4 regions of the Mesorhizobium sp. M1A.F.Ca.IN.020.03.2.1 genome follow, and region 1 is predicted to be linked to each of the others. Evidence: predicted binding sites of a transcription regulator. Region 1 holds the regulator's gene; each other region holds the start of a gene.
What was found. Region 1 encodes LexA, which represses DNA repair genes until DNA is damaged. Its sites were predicted from a motif close to TGTTCNNNNTGTGTTCNG; they were not measured.
Positions count from the first base shown of each region.

Region 2: the regulator LexA is predicted to act here: its motif matches at 2,709-2,726, upstream of EOA79_RS10175 (YifB family Mg chelatase-like AAA ATPase).
Region 3: the regulator LexA is predicted to act here: its motif matches at 2,127-2,144, upstream of EOA79_RS08885 (helicase-related protein).
Region 4: the regulator LexA is predicted to act here: its motif matches at 1,437-1,454, upstream of EOA79_RS27570 (metallopeptidase family protein).

Region 1 covers NZ_RZSV01000238.1:3,195-7,292, reverse strand. Annotated here, with positions in the region: partial or broken gene EOA79_RS26645 (ComEC/Rec2 family competence protein) at 1-1,271, shown strand, start outside; gene lexA (transcriptional repressor LexA) at 1,265-1,999, opposite strand; gene glp (gephyrin-like molybdotransferase Glp) at 2,116-3,321, opposite strand; gene moaC (cyclic pyranopterin monophosphate synthase MoaC) at 3,323-3,802, opposite strand; gene trpC (indole-3-glycerol phosphate synthase TrpC) at 3,805-4,098, opposite strand, start outside.
Region 2 covers NZ_RZSV01000046.1:1,947-6,044, forward strand. Annotated here, with positions in the region: gene EOA79_RS10170 (malate synthase G) at 1-1,058, shown strand, start outside; gene EOA79_RS10175 (YifB family Mg chelatase-like AAA ATPase) at 1,083-2,612, opposite strand; gene gshB (glutathione synthase) at 2,759-3,700, opposite strand; gene EOA79_RS10185 (GtrA family protein) at 3,768-4,098, opposite strand, start outside.
Region 3 covers NZ_RZSV01000038.1:8,217-12,314, reverse strand. Annotated here, with positions in the region: gene EOA79_RS08895 (acetyl-CoA C-acetyltransferase) at 1-730, shown strand, start outside; gene EOA79_RS08890 (beta-ketoacyl-ACP reductase) at 864-1,586, shown strand; gene EOA79_RS08885 (helicase-related protein) at 2,311-4,098, shown strand, end outside.
Region 4 covers NZ_RZSV01000262.1:782-4,879, forward strand. Annotated here, with positions in the region: partial or broken gene EOA79_RS27560 (DNA polymerase Y family protein) at 1-372, opposite strand, end outside; gene EOA79_RS33805 (hypothetical protein) at 314-1,414, opposite strand; gene EOA79_RS27570 (metallopeptidase family protein) at 1,598-2,035, shown strand; gene EOA79_RS27575 (DUF1737 domain-containing protein) at 2,061-2,267, opposite strand; gene EOA79_RS27580 (CoA ester lyase) at 2,324-3,205, opposite strand; gene EOA79_RS27590 (response regulator transcription factor) at 3,845-4,098, shown strand, end outside.

The DNA.
Region 1 (4,098 bases):
TGGTGGTCGCCGCCGAGCGAAGCTTCATCATGCTGGCCGTCATGCTGATCGCCGTGCTTTTCGACCGCGCCGCGCTGACGATGCGCAACTTGGCGATCTCGGCCATCGCCGTCATCCTGGTGTCGCCGCATGAAGTGGTTGGCCCGAGCTTTCAGATGTCGTTCGCGGCAACCGCCGCCCTTGTCGGCGCCTATGCCGGCTGGTCCGACTACCGCGCCGGCAAGGTGAGAGCGCCGCCGGACAAGCGTTCGTTCCTGCGGTTCATGTCGCACAAACTGGCAGTCGGAGCAGGTGGCGCCGCAATGACGTCGATCATTGCCGGAAGTGCCACGGCGCTGTTTGCCATCTGGCATTTCCAGCGCGTCTCGCCGCTCAGCCTGCTGGCCAATCTCGCGATCATGCCGATCGTCACGATCGTGATGTTTCTCGCCGTCGCCAGCGCGGTCATGATGCCGTTCGGCTTCGACGGGCCCTTCCTCTATTTGATGGGCAAGGGCCTGGCGGCGATGATCGCGATCTCGGCGTGGATTTCGGAGTGGTCGCCGGTCGATGCCGTGGGCCTGATCTCGATCCATTCGGTGCTGCTGGCGACGATCGCGCTCGTCATCGCCACGATGGCGACTACCTGGCTCAGGCTGGCCGCAATTCCTTTCGCTGCCGCGGCCGTGATGATCATCCCGCAGGTGCGCACGCCGGACCTGCTGATCTCGGAGGACGCGCATCTGGTGGCGATGCCGATCGGCGGCGGCGAACTCGCCATCAATCGCGCCCGCTCCAACGAGTTCACCACCGATAACTGGAAACGTGCGCTCAAGGCCGAAACGATCGTGCCGCCGGAGACATTCGCCAAGGGCACGCTGGACTTGGCCGATCCGGTCGACCTGCCGCCTGGATCGCCCTTTTACTGCACGGGCGATCTCTGCATTGGCCGGCATCCATCAGGCGCGATCGTCGCGCTCGCCGAGAACCGCGAAGCTGCCCGGCCTGCCTGCGACTTCGCAGACCTCATCGTCATCAACGACGCCACGGCCTACAATCCCTGCCACGATCCACGTATCCTCGTCGTCACCAAGCGGCAGCTCGCGCGCGACGGCAGTGCCGCCGTCTTCTTCGATCCGCAATCGGCGACGGCGCGAGCAACCATTCAATACGCCGTCGAAAAACCGTACCGCCCTTGGCACGAACAGCGGCGCTACTCGCGTGAGGCGAGGGGGTTGGCGCCTTACAAGAAGCCCGAGAAGCCGGAGGCCAAGCCACAGCCCCCTCAGTAGCGGCGGATGAGCCCGACGAGCTTGCCCTGAACCTTGACGCGATCGGGACCGAAGATGCGCGTCTCATAGGCCGGATTGGCAGCCTCGAGCGCGATGGAGGCGCCCTTGCGGCGGAAGCGCTTCAGCGTCGCCTCCTCGTCATCGACCAGCGCCACGACGATCTCCCCGGGGCTCGCAGTGCTGGCGTTGCGGATGATGACCGTGTCGCCGTCGAAGATGCCGGCCTCGATCATCGAATCGCCTTTGACCTCGAGCGCGTAGTGCTCGCCGCCCGCGATCATGTCCGGCGGCACTGTGATCGAATGCGTCTGGTGCTGGATGGCGTCGATCGGCACGCCGGCGGCAATGCGACCCATCACCGGGATGGAGACGGCTGAAACGGCGTCGTCGTCATTGCTGGGCGTCGGCGTGCGGGCGGGCGCCGCGGGTTTGATCTGGCGGCCGAGATTGCCTTGGCCGCCCTGGATGACGCTCGGCGAGAACTTCTTCGCCGCATTGAGGCCGGGCGCGATCGAGTCAGGTAGGCGCAGCACTTCAAGGGCACGCGCCCGGTTCGGAAGCCGGCGAATGAAACCGCGCTCCTCCAGCGCCGTGATCAGGCGGTGGATGCCCGATTTCGAGGCAAGGTCGAGCGCTTCCTTCATCTCATCGAAAGACGGCGGAATGCCGCTTTCCTTGAGCCGTTCATGGATGAACATCAGCAGTTCATGTTGTTTGCGCGTCAGCATGGCGGCCCCCATGGGTTCTGAAACCAGAATCAGAAAAACAAACCCAGAACAAACACTATCTGTTCCAGTTGTGTTCCGCAACCGTTTAAAGTTTAGTGAATGTGTTGACGTTTTGTTCAGCGTAACATCAGAACGGTGCACTCCTCGCCGGCTTCAGCCGCCGGTGCGAAGGGTTGGCGCACGATCAGGCCATTGGCATCGGCGAGCATCCTCAACATCGAGGAATCCTGGGTGCCGAACGGTGTTGCGATCAACCCCCCCGCATCTTCGCGGACCACGGCGCGCACATAGTCCTGCCTGAGATCGTTGGCGTGCATTGCGACGCCTAACCGGGCCGTGCGGATTTCCTGACGGCAGGACCGGCCGCCCAGCCGCGCCAGAAGCGGCTTCAGGAACAGCTGCGAGCAGACCAGGCTTGCGACCGGATTGCCGGGCAGGCCGATGCAGCGAATGTCGCCGAGCCGGCCAAACATCAGCGGCTTGCCGGGACGCATGGCGATCTTCCAGAAGTCGAGCTGCATGCCTTCGCCGGTCAGCACGTCATGGATCAAGTCGTGGTCGCCGACGGAGGCGCCGCCAAGCGTGACGATGACGTCGGCGCCGGCCTTGACCGCCTTCTTGACCAGGGCCGCGATCGCGTCCTTGCGGTCGGCGGCAATGCCGAGGTCGAGCGCGCGCGCGCCGACCGACTGGGCCGTAGCTGTGACGCCACAGGCATTCGACGAGATGATCTGGTCGGGGCCGAGCGCGCTGCCCGGCGGCAGCAATTCATCGCCGGTGGCGATGATGGCGAGCAGCGGCTGCCGCACCACGTTGAGACTCGGATGGTTGGCCGATGCCGCCAGCGAAAGCGCCGCCGGATCGAGCTGGCGGCCTTTTTCGAGGAGCAGGTCGCCCTCGCAGAAGTCGAGGCCGCGGCGACGGACGTTTCGTCCCTCCACGGTCGGCTCGGTCACTTCGATGCCGCCGCCGCCGAGATCGCGGACATTCTCCTGGATAACGATGGTATCGGCGCCTTCGGGGAGCGGCGCGCCGGTGAAGATGCGCACGGCCTCGCCCTTGCCGACAGAGCCGGTGAAGCCACGCCCGGCGGGCGCCATGCCGATCACGGAGAGCCGCGCCGGCGCCGAGGCTACGTCGGCGGCCCGCACGGCATAGCCGTCCATCGCCGACGCATTGAAGGGCGGCTGGGTGCGCAGAGCCACCACGGGGTCGGCCAGCACCCGACCGGACGCGTCGGCCAGCGGCACGCTTTCGCCTGGCAGCGCGGTCGCGCCGTCCAACAGGCGTTGGAGCGCCTCGGCGACCGGAAGCAAAGCCATGCTAAGGACCTACCTTGTAGTCGCCCGACTTGCCGCCGGTTTTCTCGACCAGCCTGATGCCGGAAATCGCCATGGCGCGGTCCGCTGCCTTGGCCATGTCGTAGATGGTGAGGCAGGCAACCGACGCCGCGGTCAGCGCCTCCATTTCGACCCCGGTCTTGCCGGTAACCCTGGCAAGCGCGGTGACCCTCAGGCCGGGAAGCGCGCGATCGGGCTCGATCTCGACGGCAACCTTGGTGAGAAGGAGGGGATGGCAAAGCGGGATGAGCTCATGCGTCTTCTTGGCCGCCATGATGCCGGCGAGGCGCGCCGTGCCAAGCACGTCGCCTTTCTTGGCGTCGCCGGCCAGGATCATCTCCAGCGTTTCCGGCTGCATGGTGACATACCCTTCGGCGATGGCCGTGCGCGTCGTCTCGGCCTTGCCGCCGACATCGACCATGTTGGCTTCGCCCTTGGCGCCGAGATGCGTAAGCGCGGGCATCCTCAAACGGCCTCGGCCGGCGCCTTGCCCGTCAGCAGAAGGGCGGTCGCGGCGGCCACGTCGGCCTGCCGCATCAGGCTTTCGCCAACGAGGAAGGTGCCGATCTTGCTCTTTTCCAGCCGGCGGCAGTCCTGATGGGTGAAGATGCCGCTCTCGCTGACCAGCAGCCGGTCGTCCGGGACCATGGCGGCAAGCCTCTCGGAAACGTCGAGGCTGGTTTCGAAGGTTCTCAAATCGCGGTTGTTGATGCCGATCAGCCGCGACGAGAGGCGAAGCGCGCGTTCCATCTCCTGTTC
Region 2 (4,098 bases), on a different contig from region 1:
ACGATGTCGGCGACAACGGCCGCCGCGCCAACTCCCGCGCCGGCTCGATGTATGTGGTGAAGCCCAAGATGCACGGGCCGGAGGAAGTCGGCTTCGCCGTGGAAATCTTCGATCGCGTCGAGGCCCTGCTCGGCATGGCCAAGAACACCATCAAGATGGGCATCATGGACGAGGAGCGGCGGACCACCGTCAACCTCAAGGAAGCGATCCGCGCCGCAAGGGAGCGCGTCGTCTTCATCAACACCGGCTTCCTCGACCGCACCGGCGACGAGATCCACACCTCGATGGAAGCCGGCCCGATGATCCGCAAGGGCGACATGAAGCAGGCGGCCTGGATTTCCGCCTATGAGGCGTGGAACGTCGACACGGGCCTGGAATGCGGCCTCGCCGGCCACGCCCAGATCGGCAAGGGCATGTGGGCCATGCCGGATTTGATGGCGGCGATGCTCGAGCAAAAGATCGCGCACCCCAAGGCCGGCGCCAACACCGCCTGGGTGCCGTCGCCGACCGCGGCGACGCTGCACGCCACCCACTATCATAAAGTGGATGTGCACGCCGTGCAGGCGGCGCTGAGGAGCCGGCCGAAGGCCAGGCTCGACGACATCCTGTCGGTGCCCGTGGCGGTGCGGCCGAACTGGACCCCGGACGAGATCCAGCGCGAGCTCGACAACAACGCGCAAGGCATTCTCGGCTATGTCGTGCGCTGGATCGATCAGGGTGTCGGCTGCTCGAAAGTGCCCGATATCAACGATGTCGGCCTGATGGAGGACCGCGCCACGCTGCGCATCTCCTCGCAGCACATCGCCAACTGGCTGCGCCACAAGGTGTGCTCGGAGATCCAGGTCCGGGATTCGCTGCAGCGCATGGCGGCGATCGTCGATCGCCAGAATGTCGGCGACCCGTTCTACCGGTCGATGGCGCCGGATTTCGACAAGTCGATCGCCTTCCAGGCCGCCTGCGACCTGGTGTTCAAGGGGACAGTCCAGCCCAACGGTTACACCGAGCCGGTGCTGCATGCGCGCAGGCTGGAGCTGAAGGCGAAGCACCGGGCGGGGTAGCGCCGGAAATCCGCGCCAGGGACCTTACGCCGCCTGCGCCATGCGCTCCGCGCTCATGCGGTAGGAGATCGCCTCGGCGAGATGGATGCGGCCGACGGTTTCGCTGGCGTCGAGATCGGCGAGCGTCCGCGCGACCTTCAGCACGCGGTGATAGGCTCGCGCCGAGAAGGCGAGCTTTTCGCTGGCGTCCTTGAGCAGCGTCAGCCCGGCGGCGTCGGGCCTGGCGATCGCCTCGACGACCGAAGGCGGGCAGTGCGCGTTGGTGGTGGCCGCCGCACCCAGCCTTTCCAGCCGCTCGCGCTGCATGGCCCGGGCGCGCGCCACGCGCTGCGCCACAGCGGCGCTGGTCTCGGCCTTGTCCGGCCGGATCAGGTCGCTTGCCGAGACCGCCGGCACCTCGATCCTGAGATCGATGCGGTCGAGCAGCGGGCCGGAAATGCGCGCCTGGTATTCGGTGCGGCAGCGCTCGCCGCGCAGGCAGCGATAGCCGGGCTCGCCCGACATGCCGCAGCGGCACGGGTTCATCGCCGCCACCAGCTGGATGCGCGCCGGATAGGTGACGCGGTGGTTGGCGCGCGCGATCACGCAGTCGCCGGTCTCCAGCGGCTGGCGCAGCGCGTCCAACGTCTGCGGCGTGAATTCCGGGAACTCGTCGAGGAACAGCACGCCGTGATGCGCAAGCGACACTTCGCCCGGCCGCACGCGCAAGCCGCCGCCCACCATCGCCGCCATCGACGCTGAATGATGTGGCGCGCGGAACGGCCGTCGGTCTGTCAGCTTGCCTTCGCCGAGCTCGCCCGCCACCGACGCGATCATCGAGACTTCGAGCAGCTCCTTCGGCGCCAGCGGCGGCAGGATCGAGGGCAGCCTTTGCGCCAGCATCGACTTGCCCGAGCCCGGCGGTCCGACCATCAGGAGATTGTGCCCGCCCGCCGCCGCCACTTCCAGCGCCCGCTTGGCGCTTTCCTGGCCCTTGATGTCGGCAAGGTCCGGCAGATCGCGCGCGGCGACCTGGATGCCGGCCTCGGGACGCGACAGCACCTGGGTGCCGCGAAAATGGTTGGCGATGGCGATCAGGCTGCGCGGCGCCAGGATATCGAAATCCTTGCCGGCCCAGGCTGCCTCCGGCCCGCAGGCGAACGGACAGATCAGCCCTTTGCCTTCGGCGTTGGCGCCGATCGCCGCCGGCAGCGCGCCGGCGACAGCGGCAATGGTGCCGTCGAGCGACAATTCGCCGAGCACGACATAGCTGGCCAGCATATCGCCAGGAATGGCGCCGAGCGCGGCCATCAATCCGAGCGCGATCGGCAGATCGTAATGGCTGCCTTCCTTGGGCAGGTCCGCCGGCGCGAGATTCACCGTCACCTTCTTCGACGGCATCGACAGGCCGGACGCATGAAGCGCGGCCTGCACGCGTTCCCGGCTCTCTGCCACCGCCTTGTCCGGCAAACCGACGATCTGCATCCCGACCTTGCCCGGCGCGATCATCACCTGGACATCGACCGGCACGGCCTCGATGCCCTGGAAAGCCACCGTGCGAACCCGCGCTACCATCTTGTCTCAAGCCCCCGGATACCGGCTCGCTCGCCGGTCCTGCGATCAGGCGGCGAGCGGGATCAGGTTAGACAACCACAGATTTGCAGCTTAAGCAAGAACATTACGGGAACATACGGTCCCGCCCACCGGGCAGCTGAGGGGCGCTACTTCCGCTTCCCTTCCACGCAGTCCCAGAACAGGGCAGCAATGTCCGCGCCGCCGAAGCGCCGCACCTCGCGCACGCCGGTCGGCGAGGTGACGTTGATCTCGGTCATGTAGTCGCCGATGACATCGATGCCGACGAGGATGAAGCCGCGTTCCCTGAGCGCCGGCCCGATGCGGGCACAGATCTCGCGTTCGCGCTCCGTCAGCTCGGTCTTCTCGGCGCGGCCGCCGACATGCATGTTGGAGCGCGAATCGTGCTCGGCCGGCACGCGGTTGATGGCGCCCACCGGCTCGCCGTCGATCAGGATGATGCGCTTGTCGCCCTTGCGCACGTCCTTGAGGTAGCGCTGCACGATATAGGGCTCGCGGAACAGTTGGCCGAACATTTCGAGCAGCGAGGCGAGGTTGCGGTCGGCCTCGTGCAGATGGAAGATGCCCGCCCCGCCATTGCCGTAGAGCGGCTTGACGATGATGTCGCCGAACTCCTTGCGAAAGGCGGCCACCTCCTGCGGATCCTTGGTGATCAGCGTCTCCGGCATCAGGTCCGGGAATTCGGTGACGAAGATCTTTTCCGGGCTGTTGCGCACCCAGGCCGGGTCATTGATCACCAGTGTCTTCGGATGGATGCGTTCCAAAATGTGGGTGGTGGTGATGTAGTTCATGTCGAAGGGCGGGTCCTGCCTGAGCAGCACCACGTCCATCTCCGACAGATCGGTGCGCACCGGCTCGCCCAGCGAATAATGGCTGCCCTTCTCGTCGCGCACCTGCATCTCCTCGGCGCGCGCGAACACCTTGCCGTCCCGCATCGACAGCCGGTCGGGCGTGTAGTGGAAAAGCTTGTGGCCGCGCCGCTGCGCTTCCAGCGACAGCGCGAACGTGGTGTCGCCGGCGATCGACACCGTCGAGACATGGTCCATCTGGACGGCGATTTTCAACGGCATCTCGGGTCTCCGGCAATCTCTGCCGCCGATATAGGGAAATCGGCGGCTTCTGCCAATCGGCCAGAGATTATCGGTCGAAGACCAGCCGGGAATAGCCGACGAAGGACAGCGCCATCGCGACCAGCGAGGCGACCGTCAGCGCCGCCAGCGGCGGCAGGGAGGGCAGCGCGAACAGAAGGGCACAATAGACGAGATAATTGACGATGCTGGTGGCGACGCCGACGCCGCCGTAACGCGCGCCTTCCTGCGCGATGCCTCGGCTCGACGGCGCAAAGGTCAGATGCCGGTTGATCTGCCAGGTGACGGTGAGCGCGAAGCCGATCGACAGCACGCGCGCCGCCAGCGGTCCGAGCGGCGTGACGGAAAGCAGCAGCCAGAGCGCGGCCGCATCGGCAACG
Region 3 (4,098 bases), on a different contig from region 1:
CTTCAACGGCTACCATATGGGCAACACCGCCGAGAACGTCGCTCGTCACTTCCAGATCACCCGCGAAGTCCAGGACGAGTTCGCGCTGGCCTCGCAAAACAAGGCCGAGGCGGCGCAGAAGGCCGGTAAGTTCAAGGACGAGATCGTCGCCGTCACCATCAAGGGCAAGAAGGGCGACACCATCGTCGACCAGGACGAATATATCCGCCACGGCGCTACGCTGGATGCCATGACCAAGCTGAAGCCGGCCTTCGACAAGGACGGCACCGTCACCGCCGCCAATGCTTCGGGCATCAATGACGGAGCCGCCGGCGCGCTGCTGATGAGCGAGGCCGAGGCTGCCAGGCGCGGCATCACCCCACTGGTCCGCATCGCCTCCTGGGCGACCGCCGGCGTCGATCCGGCGATCATGGGCACCGGCCCGATCCCGGCCTCGAAGCGGGCGCTGGAAAAGGCCGGCTGGTCGGCCAAGGACCTCGATCTCGTCGAGGCCAACGAGGCCTTCGCCGCGCAGGCCTGCGCCGTCAACAAGGGCATGGGCTGGGATCCCTCGATCGTCAACGTCAATGGCGGCGCCATCGCCATCGGCCATCCGATCGGCGCCTCGGGCGCCCGCGTGTTCAACACGCTGGTCTACGAGATGCGTCGCCGCGGCGCAAAGAAGGGCCTCGCGACGCTTTGCATCGGCGGCGGCATGGGCGTTGCGATGTGTGTGGAAGCCTTGAACTGAGCGAGCGGCGAACTGAGCGAATAGCGAATGAGGAGTAGCGAACAGGGGAAATAGCGTTGCGCGACGGGCTATCGGATCCCTACTCGCTCTTCGCCACTCCCTATTCGTTCTTCCGACCAAAGGGAGGAAATGCATGAGCAAGGTAGCAATCGTCACGGGCGGATCGCGCGGCATCGGTGCGGCGATATCGGTGGCCCTGAAGAATGCCGGCTATTCGGTCGCCGCGAACTATGCCGGCAATGACGAGGCGGCCCAGAAATTCAAGGCCGAGACCGGCATCCCCGTCTACAAATGGTCGGTTGCCGATTATGACGCTTGCGCCGCAGGCATCGCCCAAGTCGAGGCTGATCTCGGCCCGGTCTCGGTGCTGGTCAACAATGCCGGCATCACCCGCGACACCATGTTCCACAAGATGACCCGCGAACAGTGGAAGGAGGTCATCGACACCAACCTTTCCGGCGTCTTCAACATGACGCATCCGCTATGGAACGGCATGCGCGATAGGAAGTTCGGCCGCGTCATCACCATCTCCTCGATCAACGGCCAGAAAGGCCAGATGGGCCAGGTCAATTATTCGGCCTCGAAAGCCGGCGACATCGGCTTCACCAAGGCGCTTGCCCAGGAAGGCGCCCGCGCAGGCATCACCGTCAACGTTGTTTGCCCCGGCTACATCGCCACCGACATGGTCATGGCCGTGCCGGAAAAAGTGCGGGAATCGATCATCGCTCAGATCCCGGTCGGCCGTCTCGGCGAGCCGGAGGAGATTGCGCGCTGCGTTGTCTTCCTCGCCTCCGAAGACGCAGGCTTCATCACCGGCTCGACGATAAGCGCCAATGGCGGCCAGTATTTCGCCTGAGATCTTGTTCGGCTGAACTCTTCTGACACCGATGGCAGGCGGCCCGCCGCAAACGGGCCGCCTGTTTTTGTCTGCGCTCCGGCAGCACCGGGTGGGCATGCCTCAATTTGGCACGCAAAAGTTAACAGCCTCCCCGCGCCCTGTGGGAAACCCGGTTCACAAGCTGTGGATTTTCGGTGCACAAGCTTTGGACAACACCATATCTAGGGGTGAACAAAACAGGAAGTTTTGCAGATCGCTGATTCGTCGCCGATTCGTTCCGGCTTTGGCCGAGAAGTTAACGCGCCGCGCCGGAAATAGGCGCGAACAAGATTAACGCCGGTTAGGAAAGATCAACCATTTCACAATGTTGGCGGCCGCGCTCGAGTCCGTCGCGGTCGCTCCCCCGCAAAGGTTAACGACGCTCCGGAACCAGCGCGAGCCAAGCACGAAACGGGCCAGTTCACAGATTCAGCATGTGGTGAGACTCATGGTCAAAAAATCCACATATAGCCGTGAACAAAACCTGAATCAGAGCGAGTCAGTGATTCGTCGCCGATTCGTTCCAGACTCGTTCCAACGGTTAATCGGCCGCGGATTTTGACCTTGCCTGTCGTCGCGCCATCTCTTGATGGGAACATTCCGCTTTCGCTTCGCGTCTGAAATCCCTATGTGTGCCCTGTCACACGCGGCGGCACCGCCGCGTCCCCGACAACAAGCGGCAGAAAGCCTCATTTCCGAGCCGATGAATATCCAGCCGAAACCCTCCCAGCCGCTGATCCTTTCCGGCCGCGACGTAACGGCCGTGCTCGGCCCCACTAACACCGGCAAGACCCATCTCGCCATCGAGCGCATGGTGTCGCACGACACCGGCATCATCGGTCTGCCGCTGAGGCTCCTTGCCCGCGAGGTCTATACGCGCGTCTGCGAGAAGGTCGGCGCCAGCAAGGTGGCGCTGATCACCGGCGAAGAGAAGATCGTGCCGGCGAGCGCGAGATATTCCGTCTGCACCGTGGAAGCGATGCCGCGAGAGACCGATGCCGCCTTCGTCGCCATCGACGAGGTGCAGCTCGCCGGCGACCTCGAACGCGGCCACATCTTCACCCACCGCATCCTGCATCTGCGCGGCCGCCAGGAGACGCTGCTTCTGGGCGCCGCCACCATGCACGGCATCCTGCAACGCCTGCTGAAGGGCGTCTCGGTGGTGACGCGGCCGCGGCTGTCGCATCTTGCCTACGCCGGCTCGAAGAAGCTCACCCGCCTGCCGCGGCGCACGGCGATCGTCGCCTTCTCCGCCGACGAGGTCTATGCCATCGCCGAATTGATCCGCCGCCAGCAGGGCGGTGCTGCCGTCGTTCTCGGCGCGCTCAGTCCCCGCACCCGCAATGCCCAGGTGGAGATCTTCCAGTCGGGCGACGTCGACTATCTAGTCGCCACCGATGCCATCGGCATGGGCCTGAACCTCGACCTCGAGCACGTCGCCTTCGCCCAGAACCGCAAGTTCGACGGCTACCAATACCGCAACCTGACCGCCGCCGAGCTAGGCCAGATCGCGGGGCGTTCCGGCCGACACCTGCGCGACGGCACCTTCGGCGTCACCGGCCAGGTCGATCCGTTCGACGAGGATCTGGTCAAGAAGATCGAGGGGCACGATTTCGACCCGGTGAAGGTGCTGCAGTGGCGCACCGCCGATTTCGATTTTGCCAGCCTCGATGCCCTGAAACGCTCGATCGAGACCAACGCGCCGGTCGAAGGGCTGACCCGGGCATTGCCGGCGGTCGACGCTCAGGCGCTGGAACATTTGTCGCGCGACGGCGACATCAGGACGCTAGCCACCGGCAGGGAGCGCGTGGCGCTGCTGTGGGAGGCCTGCGCGCTGCCGGACTACCGCAAGATCGCGCCCGCCCAGCATGCCGACCTCATCGCCTCGATCTATATGGACCTTGTACGCCATGGCCATGTCGATGAGAATTACATGGCCGAGCAGGTGCGGCGGGCCGACACCACGGATGGTGATATCGACACGCTGTCGCACCGGATCGCCCAGATCCGCACCTGGACCTTCGTCTCCAACCGACCGGGCTGGCTGGCCGATCAGCTACACTGGCAGGAAAAGACGCGCGAAATCGAAGACAGATTGTCGGATGCGCTGCATGAGCGGTTGACGAAACGCTTCGTAGACCGCAGGACTTCCGTCCTCATGCGGCGCCTTAGAGAAAATACCATGCCTGAAGCTGAAATCAGCCCAACCGGAACCGTGCTCGTCGAAGGCCATCACGTCGGCGAGCTGCAGGGTTTCCGCTTCACCGCCGACCAGAGCGCCGGCGGCGAGGACGCCAAGGCGGTGCGCACCGCTGCCCAGAAGGCGCTCGCGGCTGAGTTCGAGGCGCGCGCCGAGCGCTTCGCCGCCTGCGCCAACGGCGATCTGGCATTGGGCTCGGACGGTGTCCTGCGCTGGATCGGCGCGCCGATCGGCACCCTGGTTGCCGGCGACGAGGCTTTGAAGCCGCGCCTTGTGCTGCTTGCCGACGAG
Region 4 (4,098 bases), on a different contig from region 1:
GCGCGCCGCCGCCCAGGCGGCGCCCGGCGTCGAGGCGAGGCCGGCGCGAACATCGAAACCCTGCTGGAAGAAACGGGTGAGGATCTCGTCCTGCATGGCCCGCTCGCCACCAAACAGGTGCGTGCAGCCGGTGACGTCGAGAAACAGCCCGTCCTCGCCGTCGATCGCCACCAGCGGCGTGTAGCGGTCGCACCAGTCGGCGAGGCCTTCGAGCAGGCGGCGGTCGGCTTCCGGGTCGGCCTCCACCACATCGATCGACGGATGCATGGCGCGCGCGTCGGCAATGCCCATGCCGCGCTTCAGCTTCAGCGCCTCAGCCCGCTCGTCGAGGGCTGCGATGCGCTGGGCGTTGCTGTCGCGATGGCTGATCACAAGCGGTGGGTAAGATGGGGGCAGGGGATGCGAGGGCCGGGAACGCCAGGACCGCCCCAGACGCTGGCGCAGGATCCGCTCCGCGCAAAGATAGGGGAACCACAGCGACAGAATTCGTTGCCCGCTCTTCCTCGGGCCTTCTTTCGGCAAAAGCGTGCTCATCGGGGTTCCACTCCAGTGTGAATTGTCCGGGCAGGGCCGTGCGGCTCTTGCCGATATCGACGGTGAAGGCGGGGCGGCCGATCGAGCCGGCCAGCGCGCCGGCGAGCGTTTCGCGGCTCGCCGCGGGCGCTGCCGAAACAATGAGGCGCACGGGCGCCGCGGTGGGCTCGGCCTGGCCGGCCTGACGCAGCAAAAATACTGGCCGGCCGGCGCTCTGGGCGCGGGCGTGCAGCCGCCGCGTCGCGGTAAGGTCGAGAAGCCGGGGGCTGCCGCGGATCTCGAGGATGACGGCGGCGAAGGCCGTCATGCGGGCGGCCTCCTCGGCGATCCACAGCGCGTCGAGCAGTTTCGGCGCTTCGGAAAACAGCAATTGTTCGGGCTCGATGCCGAAGAAGGCGTGGAGGCCCCTGGCATAGGGAAAGCCGGCCTCGCGGAAAATCTCCGCCGTTCCGATCCAGAGGACCGGCAGGCCCTGCTTCTGTTGGAGGATCAGGCTGGCGAGCGACAGCGCAAAGCCGGCCACGGCGCCGGCATCGCGGGTCTCCAGCCCATGGATTTCACTGAGCGCCGCCTTGGGCAGGCCGCCGCCGAGGGCGGTGTCGAGGCGTTCTACGCCGGTATGCAGGAAGGCATCCGGCGAGGCCACAGCGAGGCCGCGCCGGACGATGGTGATTTCGGGGGTGACATCCGATCCCGCGGCATCGCCAGCTATTTGTTTTTCCGCAAGTCCGGACGGAAAACCGCTTCGCACTGTTCCTGGAATCGCTTTTGGCGCGCCGGAAGCCGGCGCTTCCAGGCGCTCGGGCAGCGTTCCCTCGATCTTCGCGATCTGGCGGCGCAGGGCAAAAACAGTTTCCCGCGCCACGGCGCTTATCGCCATGACGTTCACTTCCGGCAGTAGTTGTTCCTGTTATGTTCTTATAGATTCCAGAGGGGCCTGGAAGAGTCAAGCGGAGTCGCAAGGAATTTATTCCTTCGTCTTTCAGCTTCCAAGACCCAGCCAGCCGGGCCCATTTGCCTCCACCGGCGCGAAAGCCTATATGCCGAGGTCAAAGGAAACCTCATGGCCCGCATCTACAAGACCCGCATCTGGCATGACCAACTCTCGCCATCGATGGATGAGATGGAACTTCTGGCGCTGGAGGCCTACGCCCATCTGCCGGAGGAGTTCCGCAAGCTCACCGGCGAGATCATCATCCAGATCGCCGATTTTCCGACCGACGAGATCATGGACGACCTGTCGCTGGAGACGCCCTTCGACCTGCTTGGCCTGTTCGAGGGGCGGGGCATCGCCGAGCGCTGGAACCCGCAAACCGGCGAGGGGCCGAACCGCATCACGCTCTACCGCCGCGCCATCCTCGACTATTGGGCCGAGAACGAGGAGACGCTGGGCGACATCGTCACCCACGTGCTGATCCACGAAATCGGCCACCATTTCGGCCTGTCGGACGACGACATGGAGCGGATCGAGGAAGCGGCCGAGCAGGCAGCGGCGGGGTGACGAATGAGAGGGCTGCCGCCCTTTCCTACCAATCGCTGAGCTTGGTGTCCGAGGTGTATTCCTGGCCCTCGATATCCTTCACCACGGCCTGGCCGCAGCGCATCGACTTGGTCGTCTTGTCATAGGCATAGGTCGGCGAGCCGAACAGGTGCCAGCCCTTGTTCAGGGCCGCCGTCACCTTATGGCAGAAAGTGGAATCGTCCGGACCGGACAGAAAGCGGTAGAGTTTCATTTTCGACCCTGTCGTGACCAATGCTTGTCTATCTTTGCTGGAATCGCTCGAGCGCATCATGCGCCGATGATTGCGGCCTTCGCCAGAAGTTTCTCGGCTTCCGCCAGATGCAGCCGCTCGACCATGCGGCCGTCCAGCGCAATGACGCTTTTGCCGGCATTTTCGGGCCGTGAGAACGCCTCCCTGATCGCGCGCGCCCTGGCCAGGGCCTCCGGCGCCGGCGCAAAGGCGCGGTTCGCCGGCTCGATCTGGGCGGGGTGGATCAGCGATTTGCCGTCGAAACCCATGGCGGCCGCGTCGGCGCATTCCCGCGCGAGGGCGTCGAGGTCGCGAAAGTCGTTGGCGACGCCGTCGATCACGTCGAGGCCGCCGGCGCGGGCGGCGAGCACAAGCTGCAGCGGCCAGGGCGTGAGATAGCGCCGGTCGGGCGTCGCCAGAATGCCGGTTGCCTTCACCAGATCGTTCGTTCCGGCGACGAAACAAGCGAGGCGGGAGGCGGGATCGCGGCCAAGCTCGGCGATGGCGCCGACGTTGAGCAGCGCCTTGGGCGTCTCGATCATCGCCCACAGTTTCACGATATCCGGCGCGAAATTGTCGTCGAGCAGGTCGCCGGCCTCGAGGATGTCGCGCGGCGTTCCGATCTTGGGCAAAAGAATGCCGTCGGGCTCTGCCTTGGCGACGGTCAACAGGTCGTCGATGCCCCATTCACTGCCGAGCGGATTGATGCGCACCACCATCTCGCAGCGGCGCGCCGGCCGCGCGGCGAGGATGCCGGTCAGCTTGTCGCGGGCGGAAACCTTGTCGGCCAGCGCCACGCCATCCTCGAGGTCGATGATGACGGTATCGCAGGCCAAGGACGGGATCTTGGCCAGCGCCTTGTCGTTCGAAGCGGGCACGTAGAGCACCGAGCGGCGCGGGCGGTAGGTGTCAGAGGTCATGACCGATCTATGCCGGCTTGCAGCGGGCGAGGCAAGGCGCGGCACCATAGAACTCATTTGCGTTCTGGCTAATTGTCGAAGCCGGCGCCGCCCCTCATTGCCCTGCCGGGCATTTCTCCCCGTATAGTGACGGGGAGAAAGGGCCTGGCCGCGATGTCGGCTCCTGCAATGCTGGCGATTGGCGAAGCCGGCGATGGCAGCGCCCCTCTCCCCGTCACTATACGGGGAGAGGATGCCGGCAGGCAGGTGAGAGGCGGCGCCAGCCTGAAACGACTTTGCTCCTGCACGAAATCTGCAAATCCTTGCGGAAAACCTCCTCCAATCCGCCGCGCGCTTTCCGCAGCCGCCGGCGAAACAGGCGGCATGCGAACACATCACAGATCCCGCTGGTCCCCTGCCCCGGCGCCTCCGCAACGAAGGCTGGTGGTTGGTCGAGCCGCAGAGGCCGCGCATCACGGCGGTCATGCTTCCTTTCATCCCAAGATCACGGCTGCGGCATGCCATGCGAGCGGCGGCGCTCGGGACGGTTCGGTCTTGACGCCAGCTTTCACGACTGGCGGCCTTTGCGCGCTCTCGACAAGCACGGCCCGCTTGCTAATCCTGCCATGACAAAACCGTATTCAGCGAGCTGCAGATTCCATGCCGCACAACATCCTCGTCGCCGACGACGATCCGCATATCCGCGAGATCATTTGCTTCGCGCTGGAAAAGGCCGGCATGAAGACGGCCGCCGTCGCCGACGGCGCCGCCGCGCTGCAAGCGGTCGAGCGCCGCGCGCCCGACCTCATCGTGCTCGACATCGGCATGCCGGAGATGGACGGGCTGGAGGTCTGCCGCAGGCTGCGGCAGCGCTCCGACGTGCCGGTGCTGTTCCTGTCGGCCCGCGATGAAGA